DNA from 2 places in the Blautia sp. AM29-29 genome. Region 2 is predicted to be linked to the other one. Evidence: predicted binding sites of a transcription regulator. Region 2 holds the regulator's gene; the other holds the start of a gene.

Region 1 (7,718 bases), on a different contig from region 2:
ACATCCGCTGCACCGGCAACCAGATTGCTTGTCACGATCGGAACTTTTACTCCAAGGGAATGAAGATAATCTTTCATATCCTGATAAAAATTACGATTCATCGTAATGCCAAATTCCATAAAATCAGCATAGCGGGCCGGACTTTCATTTTCTTCCCATTTTCCCAAAGGGTCGCATTCCGGCTGATAGAAATTACCTGCGGCTCCCTGCACAGTTCCTTTCTCCGGATCTTCTTCCTCGCCAAGCGCACATTTTCCTTCAAACGTCCATGCTTCTTTCAGACGCTCTCTTGTTCCATATTTCATCAAGAGGAAGCTGTTAAAACGATTTTGTACCTCATCCCGATATGGCTGCATCTCTTCCCGCTGATCCGTTTCCATCGTTCCTTTAATCGCAGAATCTTCATTATTGATCTGAACCGTGATCACCGCCGGATCGTCAATCAGTGCAAGACCTGTATAAGGATTCACATGACAGAGAATCTTTCTGGCATATTCTTTTTGCAGCTCTATCATCCGTTTATTGTACATGGGAAAACGTTTGATGCAGCTTCCCGCATTTCCTGGGTAGTCCAGTCCATCTCCTTCTACAAAATCTCTTGCAACGATAAGATCAATGTGAAGGTAAATACCCCGCTCTTTCAATTTTGCGACAAAATAGTCAAATCGATCCAGACCTTCCGGATGAAATTCTCTCCCGTTTCCTTTTTCATAATCTAAAAGTGGAGCTTCTTTACAGCTGGACCAGCTGCGTGGTTCTTCGCTGATTGGGGCATCTGCTGCATGGAGCCGAATCACATTCACGCCCAGGCTCGCAAAACGTTCCGCCAGTTTCTCTGCGGTTTCATGATCCGGGGTATTTGATCTTGCAGCCACATTAAACCCAAGAAATTTTGCCCTTACACCATCTTCAAAATAAAAATGGCCATTCCTTGTCGTTACAAATCCATGTTTTCCAGCTGGTGCATCCAAAAGATAAGAATAATCGAGAACACCTTTATTTGGATTCGTTTTATTAATTTTAATCGGTTGTCTCATGCGTATGATCCGCCTTTCCTTTTTTCTAATCGCACTTTATCAAAAATGAAAGGAAAGATATTACATAAAAACATACAAAATTATATGTTTTCGTATTGTTATTTTTCTTTTTCCATTTTATACTTTAAATTTGGAAGTGAAGGAATCGTGAATTGCTTTGCAGAAACTTTCAAACGAAAATTTGATCCACTGCATCCCACAGATACCAGGAGAATATCATATGAATTATGTTACTTTTTGTAAAAATTACTATGCCGTTACAGGAATTCCTACGAATCTAATTACTGAAGCAGGAGCTATTTACTCTGCTTTATCAGAACAGCTCCACATCTCAACAGAGAGTCCTTATCCGCTTTATCCATCCGATTATAATCCCGAATTTCGTTTTGCATCTCCCGACATTGTATATGGCTCTGTCCAAATTGAAGCTACTGGTGAATATATCATCTTAGGCCCGGTTTTTTCCGTTCCTGTGACAGATGAGCTCGTCCGCAGTTATATGCATGACTCTGCCACGCCCCTGAAGTACAAGGAAGTAATCGCTGAGGCTCTCGCCTCCATTCCCCGGTTATCACATATCCAATTTTGTCAGCATCTTGTTTTCCTGCATCAATGTGTGAACCACAAGGAAATCAGTGTGTTGAAATTATTGGGACAGCGTGCACCCCAGCAATTGCGGCAGAGCCAGCAGCATTTGAAATCCATTACAGAAAATATGGAAAATAAAAAGATGCATAACACTTACCAGTTTGAATGCGAACTTTTTCAGTTTGTTCAAAACGGAAATGTAAATGCTTTGCAGAATTTTTTGAAGAATAATACATTACAATTAGAAGAAGGCAGACTTGCAAAAACTCCGATTCGCCATGCCAAAAATCTTTTTATCGTGACAGCAATCAAAACCGCTGTTCTTGGTGCCATTCCGGGAGGAGTAGATATTGAAAAAACATATCAGCTTCTGGATCTTTATATTCAGGAATGCGAGGCACTGCAGTCACTGGAAAAAATCCAGGCACTGCAATACTCCATGATTCTGGATTTTTGTCAGCAGGCAGGTGAAACCAAAATCCCTGCTGGAATCTCAAGAGAAGTTTATACCTGTATGAATTTTATCCGTACACATACAAATGAATCCATCTCTGTGAATGATGTCGCGGATTCCATTCAGAAAAGTACTTCCTACACGATGAAAAAATTCAAAACTGAGCTCGGCTTTACCATAGGTGCTTTCATTACAAGATGTAAATTAGAAGAAGCTAAAATGCTTTTAACCTACAGTACAAAAAGTCTGGCTGAAATCAGCAGTTATCTCTGCTTTTCCAGCCAGCCTCATTTTCAGAGTTTATTCAAAAAACAGTATCATATGACTCCTTTAGAATATCGGAAAAAATCCGGTGTAATGGATACTATACGGCTTTAGTTTATCCTTTCCAGAGGCCCATTACAAAAAACTCACCTGCCGTTTTATCTTTTGTATGAAAACAGCAGATGAGGTTTTTGCTAAGAATGAACATCAGTGCAGATGATAAACCAGTTTCACAAACGCCGGATCATCATGGTTTACAATTTCACTGTGTCCGAGATCTTTGTAAAACAGAACATAAAAAAAGCTTTCAATCCTTGTTTCAATCCCTCTGAGTTCATCATACAATCTGTCGTTTCACCCCTTATTTTCTGACATTTCTGTGGAAATATACTTTTTTCTTCCTCCTTCATTGCGAATCTTTCCGGGAAATGCTATAATAGCCAAAGTTGAAAGCGCGAAATCCGAAGCATTTGCAAGCTGCTCCGGAAAAAAAGACCATCCCCCGGACAAAAAGAGAGGGGATATGTCCATCCTACGGGACATAAGAAAGGAGTTATTCTATGCCTTATGATGACGTACAAAAATTTTCAGAGGCAGCCGTAAACAAAGCAAGGCTGCTGAAAGAACACCCGGGGAAATACTTTCTCCGTGCAGTCATGGCCGGTTTCTTTATCGTGGTTGCCATGATTTTCTCCAACGTGGTAGGCAATACGTTCCAGAGTACAGATCCTGCCTGGGGAAAACTGCTTGGCGGTATTGTGTTTGCCATTGCGGTTCTGCTGATCGTTTTTATCGGTGCAGAGCTTTTCACCGGAAACAATCTTGTTATGGCATTTGGGGCCTATGACAAAAAGGTCTCCTGGGCACAGGTTGGAAAAGTATGGCTGGTAAGCTACATCGGAAACTTTGTCGGATGCCTGATTCTCTCCGTAATTTTCGTACTGGCAGGTGCTTCCGGTACTGCCGATTATTACGCAGGATTTATTGGAAATAAACTTTCCATTCCTGCCGGAGAAATGTTTTTCCGTGCCATTCTCTGCAACTTCTTCGTCTGCCTTGCCGTTGCCTGCGGCATGAAATGCAAAAATGAAGTTGCCAAATTTTTCATGATTATACTTTGCATCACCGGATTCGTTGTTGCCGGTTTTGAACACTGCGTTGCCAACATGGCCACCTTTGTTACCGCTGCACTTCTGGTCCCAGGCGGCATTTCTCTGACTGCCGCATTGAAAAGTATGGTCATTGTAACTATAGGAAACGCAATAGGAGGCGGTGTGCTCCTTGCCTGGCCGCTTCGAATGATGAGTGCAGATAAATGACAAAATCTTTATACATTGCGGAAAAACCGAGCGTTGCTCAGGAGTTCGCAAAAGCGTTAAAACAGAATATGCAGCGCAGGGATGGATACTTAGAGTCGGATCAGTCCGTCGTAACCTGGTGCGTCGGTCACCTGGTTACGATGAGCTATCCGGAAAAATATGATCCTGCGTTAAAAAGGTGGAGTCTCGAGACCCTGCCTTTTTTGCCTGAAAACTTCAAATATGAAATTATCCCGGAAGTAAAAAAGCAGTTCACCATTGTGAGTAACCTGCTCCACCGGGAGGATATTGAAACCATTTATGTCTGTACCGACTCCGGGCGTGAGGGAGAATACATCTATCGTCTCGTCGCGCAGATGGCCGGTATCAAAGACAAGAAACAGAAGCGTGTCTGGATCGACTCGCAGACAGAAGAAGAAATCCTGCGCGGTATCCGCGAAGCGAAGGACGAAAGTGAATACGACAATCTTTCGGCATCCGCTTATCTCCGCGCCAAAGAAGATTACCTGATGGGCATTAACTTTTCCCGTCTTCTCTCGCTCAAATACGGAAGCGCTGTCGCATCGTATCTCGGCACTAAATATCAGTCTATTTCCGTCGGCCGTGTTATGACATGTGTGCTCGGCATGGTCGTACGCCGGGAGCGCGAAATCCGCAGCTTTGTGAAAACACCATTCTACCGTGTCATCGCCGGTCTTTCCTTAAATGGACGCAATTTTGAGGGGGAATGGCGCGCCGTAAAAGGCAGCCGCTACTTCAACTCTCCGCTTCTCTATAAGGAGAACGGCTTCCAGAAAAAAGAGGACGCACAGAAACTGATCGAGGAATTAAGCATGCAGAATCCTCTGATCCCGCATGTCCTGAAAATGGAGCGAAAAAAGGAAAATAAAAATGCGCCACTGCTTTACAACCTTGCGGAGCTGCAAAATGACTGTGCCCGCTTTTTCAAAATCAGTCCGGATGAAACGCTGAAAGTTGTTCAGGAGCTTTACGAGAAAAAGCTGGTTACCTATCCGCGAACCGATGCCCGTGTGCTTTCTTCTGCCGTTGCCAGGGAAATCAGCAAAAACCTGCGCGGCCTGCAGCAGTACGGTATCTGCAGCGGCCTTGCAAATGAAATTTTGCAGGGTGAAAGCTGGAAAAAGATTGGTTCCACCCGCTATACAAACGATAAACAGATTACCGATCACTATGCGATCATTCCGACCGGACAGGGCCTTAACAATCTGCGGAACCTCTCGGAACTCTCCGCAAAAGTTTATGAGACAATTGTCCGCCGTTTTCTCGGTATCTTCTATCCGCCGGCGGTCTATCAGAAAGTTGCTCTTGTCACCGAAATCGGCGGCGAGCAGTTTTTCTCCAACTTCCGCGTTCTCGTGCAGGAGGGCTATTTAAAAGCCATGCAGTATTCTTTCTTCCGTAAGAAAGAGGAGGACGATGAGGGCAGAAAGGAGGACGAGACGACTTGCGATCCCTCTTTTCTTGCAGCGCTGTCCCAGCTGCAGAAAGGCAGCGAGCTGAATCTTCTCGGCCTTTCTATCAAGGAAGGAGAAACCTCTCCGCCAAAACGCTACACCTCCGGTTCGATGATCCTTGCAATGGAAAATGCCGGACAGCTCATTGAAGACGAGGAGCTGCGCGAACAGATTAAGGGAAGCGGCATCGGAACAAGTGCGACGCGTGCTGAGATTCTGAAAAAGCTTGTCTTTATCAAATATCTTGCTCTGAACAAAAAGACGCAGGTTATCACCCCGACACAGCTTGGCGAAATGATCTACGACGTCGTACACCAGTCGATCCGCCCGCTTCTGAATCCGGAGCTGACGGCAAGCTGGGAAAAGGGACTTACCTATGTAGCGGAAGGCTCCATTACCTCCGAGGAATATATGGGAAAACTGGAAAACTTTGTGACACGCCACACGGTAAATGTGAAGCAGCTGCGGAATCAGTTCCAGCTAAAGAGCAGCTTTGATGCGTCCGCGCCGTATTACAGAAAAGCCTCCTCCACGCGCTCCCGTACCGGGAAACGTACCGCTGCAGAAGACTCCTCTGCAAAGTCCTATTCCACCGCCGGAAAAAAGGGCGCACAGAACTCCTGAAATGTGGTAAGATAAACAGGAACTAAAACAAGAAAGGATGAATCACACATGAAAGATGCAACCATTTCTGAACTTTATGATTTAACCCAGACCATTGCCGCAAAAATCTTTGAAGGCAAAACGTATCCATGGGAAGTGCTTCCGCTCATTAAAGATTTTATTCTTGAACTCGGCGAAACACTCGATCCGGCAGAATACGAAAAACGCGGCGAAAATGTCTGGATCGCAAAAGATGCCGTGATCGCACCGACCGCTTCCATTAACGGCCCATGCATCATTGGAAAAGGCGCTGAGATCCGTCAGTGTGCCTTTATCCGCGGAAACGCCATCGTCGGCGAAGGCGCTGTCGTTGGAAACTCCACCGAACTGAAAAATGTCATTCTCTTTAATAAAGTACAGGTTCCGCATTACAACTATGTCGGCGACTCTGTTCTTGGATACAAAGCCCATATGGGTGCCGGTTCCATTACTTCCAATGTAAAATCCGATAAGAAGCTCGTTGTTGTCAAAGGCGCAGATGAACAGATCGAAACCGGACTGAAAAAATTCGGTGCGATGCTCGGCGATGAAGTCGAGGTCGGCTGTAACAGCGTATTGAACCCGGGAACGGTTGTCGGAAGAAATTCCAACATTTATCCACTTTCCTGTGTTCGCGGTGTGATCCCGTCAGGTCATATTTTTAAGAATGCGAAAGAAATTGTCAAAAAAATCTGATAATTAAAAAAATTCTCTTTTATCGAGAGAAAACCAAACCGATTGATTTAAAAGACCGCCGGAAATTTTATCGTTTTCCGGTGGTCTTTGCAATTTTTTATCAAAATATGCTGGACGAATGACCAATTTTGTGAGACAATAACCATAGGTCTGTGAACAGGCTGGAAACAGTCCGTTCGAAAGACAAAAGCTCAAATAAGTACATATTTGAAAGGAGTTTAACAATGACTTATTCACACGAAGTAGAAATGATGTGTCCGGTTGCCCAGGGCGTGCATCACGGTGCAGCTCCGATTCCGGAGGAAGCAAAATGGGTAAAAGCAAAAGAAATCAAAGACATTTCCGGATTCACTCACGGTATTGGCTGGTGCGCACCGCAGCAGGGTACCTGCAAACTGACTCTGAACGTAAAAGAGGGCGTTATCCAGGAAGCTCTCGTTGAGACCATCGGATGTTCAGGAATGACTCATTCTGCAGCTATGGCATCTGAGATTCTGCCAGGACTTACCATCCTTGAGGCACTGAATACTGACCTTGTGTGTGATGCTATCAATACTGCTATGAGAGAGCTCTTCCTGCAGATCGTTTACGGAAGAAGCCAGAGTGCATTCTCCGAGGACGGACTGGTTGTAGGCGCAGGCCTGGAAGACCTTGGTAAAGGACTTCGTTCCCAGGTTGGTACCATGTACGGAACTCTTGCAAAAGGACCTCGTTACCTGGAGATGACCGACGGTTATGTAACAGGTATCGCTCTGGATGCAGATGATGAGATTATCGGTTACAAATTCATCAACTTCGGAAAGATGATGGACTTCATCAAAGCCGGCGATGATGCAAACACAGCTTTCGAAAAAGCAAGCGGACAGTACGGACGTGTTGCTGATGCTGTTAAGATCGTTGACCCGAGAAAAGAGTAATCAGATAATTTAGGAGGATAGAAAAATGGCTTTATTTGAATCATATGAAAGAAGAGAGAAACAGATTCTGGCTAAGCTTGCTGAGTACGGAATCAACTCCATCGAAGAAGCTGCAGAAGTTACAAAAGCTGCTGGCCTTGATGTATACAAAATGATCGAAGGCATTCAGCCAATCTGCTTCGAGAATGCAAAATGGGCTTACACTGTAGGCGCAGCAATCGCAATCAAAAAAGGATGCCGCAAAGCTTCTGAAGCTGCTGCAGCAATCGGTGAGGGACTTCAGTCCTTCTGTATCCCGGGTTCTGTAGCAGATCAGCGTAAAGTTG
Region 2 (7,718 bases):
TCGGAACTTTGCCGTCGATGGTGGCAACCGGCATGAACCCGTTCATCAACGCGCAGGGCTATTCGACCGTTGGCATGCTTTCCGTCACGATCGGAGCGGTCGCAAACCTGCTGCTTGACCCGCTGTTTATCTTTGTATTTGGTTTTGGTGTGCAGGGGGCTGCGATTGCAACTGTGATTTCCCAGACACTTTCCGCCGTGTTCGTTCTGTATTTCCTGACCCGGAAATCGGAACTGAAAGTGCGCTTTGTGCGGAAAGATGAAATTTCTGAGTGTGCAGGCTATGCGAAAAATATTGTCAGTCTCGGTACCGCCGGATTTATCATGCAGCTGACCAACAGCCTTGTCACGATCTGCTGCAACAATGTACTTTCTGTGACCGGCGGTGATATTTACATCTCTGTTATGACGATCGTATCGAGCGTGCGTCAGCTCGTCGAGACACCGATCTATGCAATGAATGAGGGAACTTCTCCAATTTTGAGCTATAATTACGGTGCACGCCGTCCGGCCCGCGTGCGCAAGGCGATGTGTGTCATGAGTGCGATGATCCTCGGCTATACCGCAGTGATGTGGAGCGTGATTGTTCTGGCGCCGCATGCGCTGATCGGTATTTTCAGTTCGGATGCGGTACTGACCGCAGATGCGGTTCCGGCTCTGAAGCAGTACTTTGCAGCATTCATTTTCATGGATCTGCAGTACATTGGACAGACCGTATTCAAATCTCTGAATAAAAAGAAACAGGCGATCTTTTTCTCACTGCTCCGAAAAGTCTTCATTGTTGTACCGCTCACCTATCTGATGCCGTACGTACTCCACATGGGAACGGACGGTGTATTCCTTGCCGAACCGGTATCAAACGTAATCGGCGGAAGTCTCTGCTTTATCACCATGCTGATTCTGGTTCTGCCGGAATTGAAGCGAATGGAGCAGCAGAAGTAATGTTTTTGAAAAGTTTCTGAAAAAAGGACAGGAAGATCTTTACCGAAACGGTTTTGGCAGATATCTTCCTGTTTTTTATTGCCATACATACAATATGATGCCTCGGACAATCTGATGCGCATTGGAGTCCCGGCGCTCCGCATTCTGGCAGTGGCCTATCTGCTTTCGATTCCAGGCCTGATCTATCAGGCGGCGTTGCAGGGACTTTCCCTTGGAAAAGAAAGTATGTACATATCCATGACACGCCAGGCGATTCTGCCGCTGGTGTTTGCATTTCTTCTCAAAGGATTTGGAAACCTGAATCTGATATGGGGCGCCTTTGTCCTGGCTGAGCTCTGCGGCATCCCGCTTGCAGCAGCTCTCTGGAAACGGAAAGGGGAAAAGCAGATTCAGTTTTAAGTATAGAAAAGAAAAACAAAAAGGCTGTTCTTTGCGAAAGGCAGCCTTTTTTGCATACCATAAGATAAGAATACACAGGGGCTTATGGATGAAAGAGCAGGAAAATCTGACAGGAAAAGGAATTACAGCCGCCGTGCTGGATACAGGGATTTTTCCCCATATGGATTTTGACGGCCGGATTGTAGCCTTCCGGGATCTTGTGTACGGGCGGGAGACGCCTTACGATGACAATGGACACGGAACGCATGTCTGTGGTATCCTTGGCGGAAGTGGAAGAGCGTCCGGCGGAAAATACCAGGGTGCGGCACCGGGATGCCGGTTTGTCGTAGTGAAGATTCTGGACCGAAGGGGAAATGGAAGAAAGCAGGATATCCTCGCGGCGATTGACTGGGTGTGCAAAGAGCGAATAAGACTTAATATCCGCATTTTAAATATTTCAGTGGGAACAACAGAGCAGGAAAAAACGGTGGATGATCTGCTAGTACAGGCGGTGGAGCGCGCCTGGGATGACGGGATCACTGTTGTGACAGCGGCCGGAAATCTGGGGCCCGCTCCGGGCAGTATTACGGCGCCGGGGAACAGCAGAAAAGTGATCACCGTGGGAGCGGGCGATCTGCTGGAGCCAAGAAGAGGAATCTCCGGATGCGGCCCGACACGGGACTGCGTCTGCAAACCGGATCTTGTCGCGCCTGGAAAACGTCTCATTTCCTGCGCGCCTGGAAGAAGCAGGAAGGAATATGTGGTGAAGAGCGGCACCTCGATGGCGGCACCGCGGGTGTCCGGAGCCGTGGCTTTGGCACTTGAACGGGTTCCGGATCTTACAAATGTCCAGGCGAAAATGCTGCTTTGCGAATCGGCGAGAGACCTTGGCCTTCCGCGCAACCGTCAGGGGCATGGGATGCTTCAAACAGACCGTTTTCTGTCTCTTCTGTGAGACACTGTGCGGCAGCATAAAAAAAGAAAAATGAAGGAAAACACCTCTCATCCTGCAAAAATTGTGTGAATTTATGGGAAAATGCCAAAAAATCAGGCGAATTTTGACTTGACAAGCTATAGGATACTTTATACAATAAACGGGAATAGAAAAAGGAGGCCTACTATGGAAAAAATTCAGATGACCACTCCTCTGGTAGAGATGGATGGAGATGAGATGACCAGAATTCTCTGGAAAATGATCAAAGATGAGCTGCTTCTCCCGTTTATTGACCTGAAAACGGAATATTACGATCTGGGACTGGAACACAGAAACGAGACGAACGATCAGGTAACCGTAGATTCCGCAAACGCTACCAAGAAATACGGTGTAGCAGTCAAATGTGCCACCATTACGCCGAATGCAGCGCGTATGACCGAGTACAATCTGAAAGAAATGTGGAAGAGCCCGAACGGAACGATCCGTGCCATGCTCGACGGAACCGTTTTCCGTACCCCGATTGTCGTAAAAGGCATCGAGCCGTGCGTGCGCAACTGGAAAAAACCGATCACGATTGCCCGTCATGCATACGGAGATGTCTATAAAAATGCAGAAATGCGCATTCCGGGACCGGGAAAAGCAGAGCTGGTTTATACGGCTGAGGACGGCACCGAGACAAGAGAGCTGATCCACAACTTCACCGGCGCCGGTGTCATTCAGGGCATGCACAATCTGGATAACTCCATAGAAAGCTTTGCGAGAAGCTGTTTCGAGTACGCACTGTCCACGAAACAGGATCTGTGGTTTGCAAGCAAGGATACGATTTCCAAGAAGTATGATCACCGCTTCAAGGATATCTTCCAGGAGATCTTCGATGCAGAGTACAAAGAGAAATTTGCAGAAGCAGGCATTACCTACTTCTACACTCTGATCGACGACGCCGTTGCCCGCATCATGAAAGCAGAGGGCGGCTTTATCTGGGCCTGCAAGAACTACGACGGCGATGTCATGAGCGACATGGTATCCTCCGCCTTCGGTTCCCTTGCGATGATGACTTCTGTTCTCGTATCCCCGCACGGATATTACGAGTACGAGGCTGCGCACGGAACCGTACAGCGCCACTATTACCGTCACTTAAAAGGTGAGGAGACATCCACCAACTCCGTGGCCACCATTTTTGCATGGACCGGCGCACTCAGAAAACGCGGGGAAATGGATGGAAACGCAGAACTTTCCGCATTTGCAGACCGTCTGGAAAAAGCAACGATCGCAACGATCGAGAGCGGAAAAATGACAAAAGACCTTGCGCTGATCACCACCATGGAAAATCCGACCGTATTAAACAGCCGTGATTTCATCCTGGCCATCCGCGAGGAGCTGGAGAAATAATTAAACGAAGCAAAAAAGAAAGCCGATCCGGCATTCCCGCAAAAAGGGATGCGCCGGACTGGCTTTTTCTGTTTTGAATTTTCCGGGGAAAACCAGGCCTATTCGGCAAGCTCTTCCCATTTTTCATACAGCTCTTCGAGTTCCGCGGCAATCTCTGCTTTCTCTTTGCTTAATTTCACACACTCTGCCACATTCGTTGCGACTTCCGGTTTCGACATTTCCTCATCAATTTCCGAATCGCGTGTCTCAAGCTCTTCAATTCGTTTCTCCGTCTTTTTCAGCTCGTTTTCTTTCTTGCGGAGACGTGCCTGTTCTTCTTTCTGCGCTTTCCAGTCCAGCTTTGTGGAGGAGGCTTCGGAAGGAGCCGCTGTTTCTTCCGGAGCGGCGGCATCGGCAGCAGGAGCATAGATGCGGGTCAGCTCTTCTTTTTTCTCCAGATAGTAATCGTAATTTCCGATATAGTTGACGAGTGTTTGTCCCGTCAGCTCCAGAATCCGGGTTGCAGTCTGATTGATAAAGTAACGGTCGTGGGAAACGTACAGTACCGTTCCAGTGTAATCCTTCAGCGCGTTTTCCAGAATCTCCTTTGATACGATATCGAGGTGGTTGGTCGGCTCGTCGAGGATCAGGAAGTTGGCGTTCGAGAGCATCAGCTTGGCAAGAGAAATTCGTCCGCGCTCACCGCCGCTCAAGGTATGAATCGGTTGGAAGACATCGTCGTTTGTAAACAGGAAGGCGGCCAGCACATTTCGGATTTCGGTGTTTGTCAGATACGGATACGCGTCGGAAATCTCCTGGAAAATGGTCTTTTCCATGTGGAGCACCTGATGCTCCTGATCGTAGTAACCGATCTGTACACGGCTTCCAAGTGTAAAAGAGCCGGCATCCGGGCGGATGACTTCGTTTAAGATCTTTAAGATCGTCGTTTTTCCCGTTCCGTTGTTTCCGATGATTGCGACGCGCTCCCCGCGCTTGATTTCGAAATTCAGATCCTGGAAAAGCGTCTGTCCCGGGAAGGCTTTGGAGAGGTGCTCGACGGTCAGCACATCGTTTCCGCTTGTGATGCGCGGTTCCAGACGGATCCGCATATCGGAGCGTACTTCGGTCGGCTTTTCCAGCACATCCATTTTGTCCAGCATTTTTTCACGGCTCTCGGCGCGTTTGATGGATTTCTCGCGGTTGAAAGATTTCAGCTTTGCAATGACTTCTTCCTGATGGTGGATTTCCTGCTGCTGGTTGACCCAGGCATGGTAAGCGGCTTCACGGAGCATTGCTTTTTTCTGACTGTAGGCGGTATAGTTTCCCTCAAAAGTTGTTACTTTTTTATTGTCCACTTCAACGACTTTTGTGACAACGCGGTCGAGAAAGTAACGGTCATGGGAGACGATCAGGACGGCTCCGCTGTAATTTAAAAGATACGTTTCGAGCCAGGAGATCGAGTCCATATCGAGGTGGTTGGTCGGCTCGTCGAGCAGAATGATGTCCGGTTTGGTGAGCAGCAGTTTACCAAGTGCCACGCGGGTCTTCTGACCGCCGGAGAGGGAGTCCACCTGTTTTTCAAAATCGCTCTCGGCAAAGCCAAGACCTTTTAAGACACCGACGACCTCACTACGGTACGCGTATCCGTTTTCCAGCTCAAACGTGTGGGAGAGGCGGGTGTAGGTGGAAAGAAGTTCATCCAGCTCTGCACCGGATTTTGTCTTCATATCACTTTCCATCTGACGGAGGCGTTCCTCCATATCGATCAGATTCTGTTTCGCGGTCAGCACTTCCTGGTAAATGGAAAGGTGCCCGGTCAGATCCTGATGCTGGGCGAGATAGCCCATCGTCTTTCCTTTGGAGAGGATGACCTCTCCCTCATCGGCCCTCATTTCGCCGATGATGATTTTTAACAGCGTCGATTTTCCGGCGCCGTTGATGCCGACCAGTGCGGCTTTTTCGCGTTCTTCTATATGAAAAGATGCATTTTTGATAATTTCCGTTGTCCCGAATGCTTTCGAGATATTCTGACATGCAAGAATCATGTGGTTCCTCCAGATAACATATTTCTGTATTTTGACATAATACACCATCCTTATTATAGAGAGTAATACACAAAATTTCAAGAAATCTTTGACAATTTTCTATCAACCATATATAATATGAATATATGCAGGTGTAAATAAGGAGGAATTTATCTTGGAAGAAAAAGGAATTTCGCGGGCAGTTATCAAAAGACTTCCTAGATATTATCGTTACCTGGGCGAATTGCTGGAGGACGGAGTAGAACGGATCTCTTCCGGTGAGCTGAGCGAGCGGATGAAAGTGACAGCTTCCCAGATTCGCCAGGATTTAAATAATTTCGGCGGCTTCGGCCAGCAGGGGTATGGTTATAACGTGCGGTATCTGTACAGCGAGATTGGAAAAATCTTAGGTCTGGACAGAGTCCACAATATGATTTTTGTCGGAGCCGGAAATCTGGGACAGGCGCTTGCCAATTATGCGGCCTTTGAAAGAAGCGGATTCAAAACGGTCGGTATTTTTGACGTCAACCCGGTATTAAAAGGAATCTCCGTGCGCGGAATTGAAATCCGCATGGCGGACGAGCTTCCGGAATTTATCAAGGAACACCATGTAGAGATTGCGGCTTTGACACTGCCAAAAGCAAAAGCGGTAGAGATGGCAGAGATTCTCGTGGACAACGGTGTAAAAGCAATCTGGAATTTTGCACATACCGATCTAAACTTAAAACTTCCGAAAGATGTGATCGTCGAGAACGTCCATCTTTCCGAAAGTCTGATGCGTCTCTCCTACAATCTGACCAGATATGAGGCGGAGCATCCAAAGAACAATTAAGAAACCAAAACAAAAGCAGGAGAGTCTTCGGGAAACCGGAGACTTTTTCTGTTCATTTTCCGGATAAGGCAGGAAAAGGAGGAAAAGCGATGAAACGGATTCTTACAGCAGCACAGATGAAGCAGGCAGACCGCAATGCGATCGAAACCATGGGGGTACCGTCCCTGGTACTGATGGAGCGCGCAGCGCTGTCCTGCGTGGAGGAGCTTCAAAATGGAACATGGGATACAGGAAAAGTCCTTGCTGTGTGCGGTCCCGGAAATAATGGAGGGGACGGTGCGGCAATTGCACGGATTTTAAAGACGAAAGGGGTGGATGCGGAACTGTTCTGTCTTGGAAATCCGGAAAAATACAGTGAAGGCATGAGAGCACAGAAGAAAATTGCGGAAAATTATGGGGTCCGTGAGGTTAAGAATCCGGATTTCCGGGAATATACTGTTATCATAGATGCCATCTTTGGAATTGGCGTATCCCGTCCGCTGGCAGGGGAGTACCGGAGGGCAGTGGAAGCAATCTGCGCAAGCGGTGTTCCTGTTCTTGCCGTGGACATCCCTTCGGGGATCCACACGGATACCGGAGAGGTCCTTGATGCGGCGGTGAAAGCCAGAGCCACGGTGACATTTGCCTGTGCAAAGCCAGGGCTTCTCTTTGATCCCGGAAAACGATATGCCGGAGAGGTCCTGGTCCGTGATATCGGAATCGGCTTTGATGCAGGAGAAGAGGAGACGCCCTGGTACGGTTCAGTGGAAAAAGAAGATCTGGACCGGTTTCTTACCCGCACGCCGATGGGAAATAAGGGAACCTTCGGAAAGGTGCTGGTACTTGCCGGTTCCGGTGCCATGTGCGGAGCCGCTGTTTTGTGTGCCAGGGCAGTCCTTGCATCCGGTGCCGGCATGGTAAAGGTTGTGACAGAGGAAAGAAACCGTACGCCGCTTTTCTGTGCCCTGCCGGAAGCAATGGCGGATTTCTGGAAGGAGGATGAGCCGCTTCCGGAAGAAGCCCTGCTGCAGGATCTCGCCTGGGCGGACGCTGTTGTTGCGGGACCGGGACTTTCCAAAAGCCGGACGGCAAAAGAACTGCTCGTTTTTACGGTGCAGCACACAGAAGTTCCTCTTGTTCTGGATGCAGATGCGCTGAACCTGATTGCAGAAGATGCAGAGATTCTTTCGGGCTGCCGGGCAGAAAAAATTTTAACGCCTCATGTAGGAGAGCTTGCACGGCTGCTGCACATGACCATTGCA

What was found. Region 2 encodes Rex, which represses fermentation and respiration genes when NADH is low (regulators of the CRP and FNR family bind a similar motif). Its sites were predicted from a motif close to ATTGTTAANTANTTAACAAT; they were not measured.
Region 1: DW769_RS13640 (iron-sulfur cluster assembly scaffold protein) is a predicted target of Rex. The motif match lies at 6,561-6,580, and genes of this name have one in related genera.

What each region holds. Positions count from the first base shown of each region.
Region 1 is NZ_QUJD01000020.1:29,578-37,295, reverse strand. Features, by position in the region: gene DW769_RS13670 (beta-galactosidase) at 1-1,037, opposite strand, end outside; gene DW769_RS13665 (helix-turn-helix domain-containing protein) at 1,258-2,457, shown strand; gene DW769_RS13655 (formate/nitrite transporter family protein) at 2,904-3,662, shown strand; gene DW769_RS13650 (DNA topoisomerase) at 3,659-5,761, shown strand; gene DW769_RS13645 (acyltransferase) at 5,810-6,475, shown strand; gene DW769_RS13640 (iron-sulfur cluster assembly scaffold protein) at 6,700-7,392, shown strand; gene DW769_RS13635 (GGGtGRT protein) at 7,418-7,718, shown strand, end outside.
Region 2 is NZ_QUJD01000007.1:11,764-19,481, forward strand. Features, by position in the region: gene DW769_RS06390 (MATE family efflux transporter) at 1-941, shown strand, start outside; gene DW769_RS06395 (hypothetical protein) at 1,056-1,340, shown strand; gene DW769_RS06400 (S8 family peptidase) at 1,429-2,274, shown strand; gene DW769_RS06405 (NADP-dependent isocitrate dehydrogenase) at 2,440-3,642, shown strand; gene DW769_RS06410 (ABC-F family ATP-binding cassette domain-containing protein) at 3,741-5,666, opposite strand; gene DW769_RS06415 (redox-sensing transcriptional repressor Rex) at 5,821-6,477, shown strand; gene DW769_RS06420 (NAD(P)H-hydrate dehydratase) at 6,567-7,718, shown strand, end outside.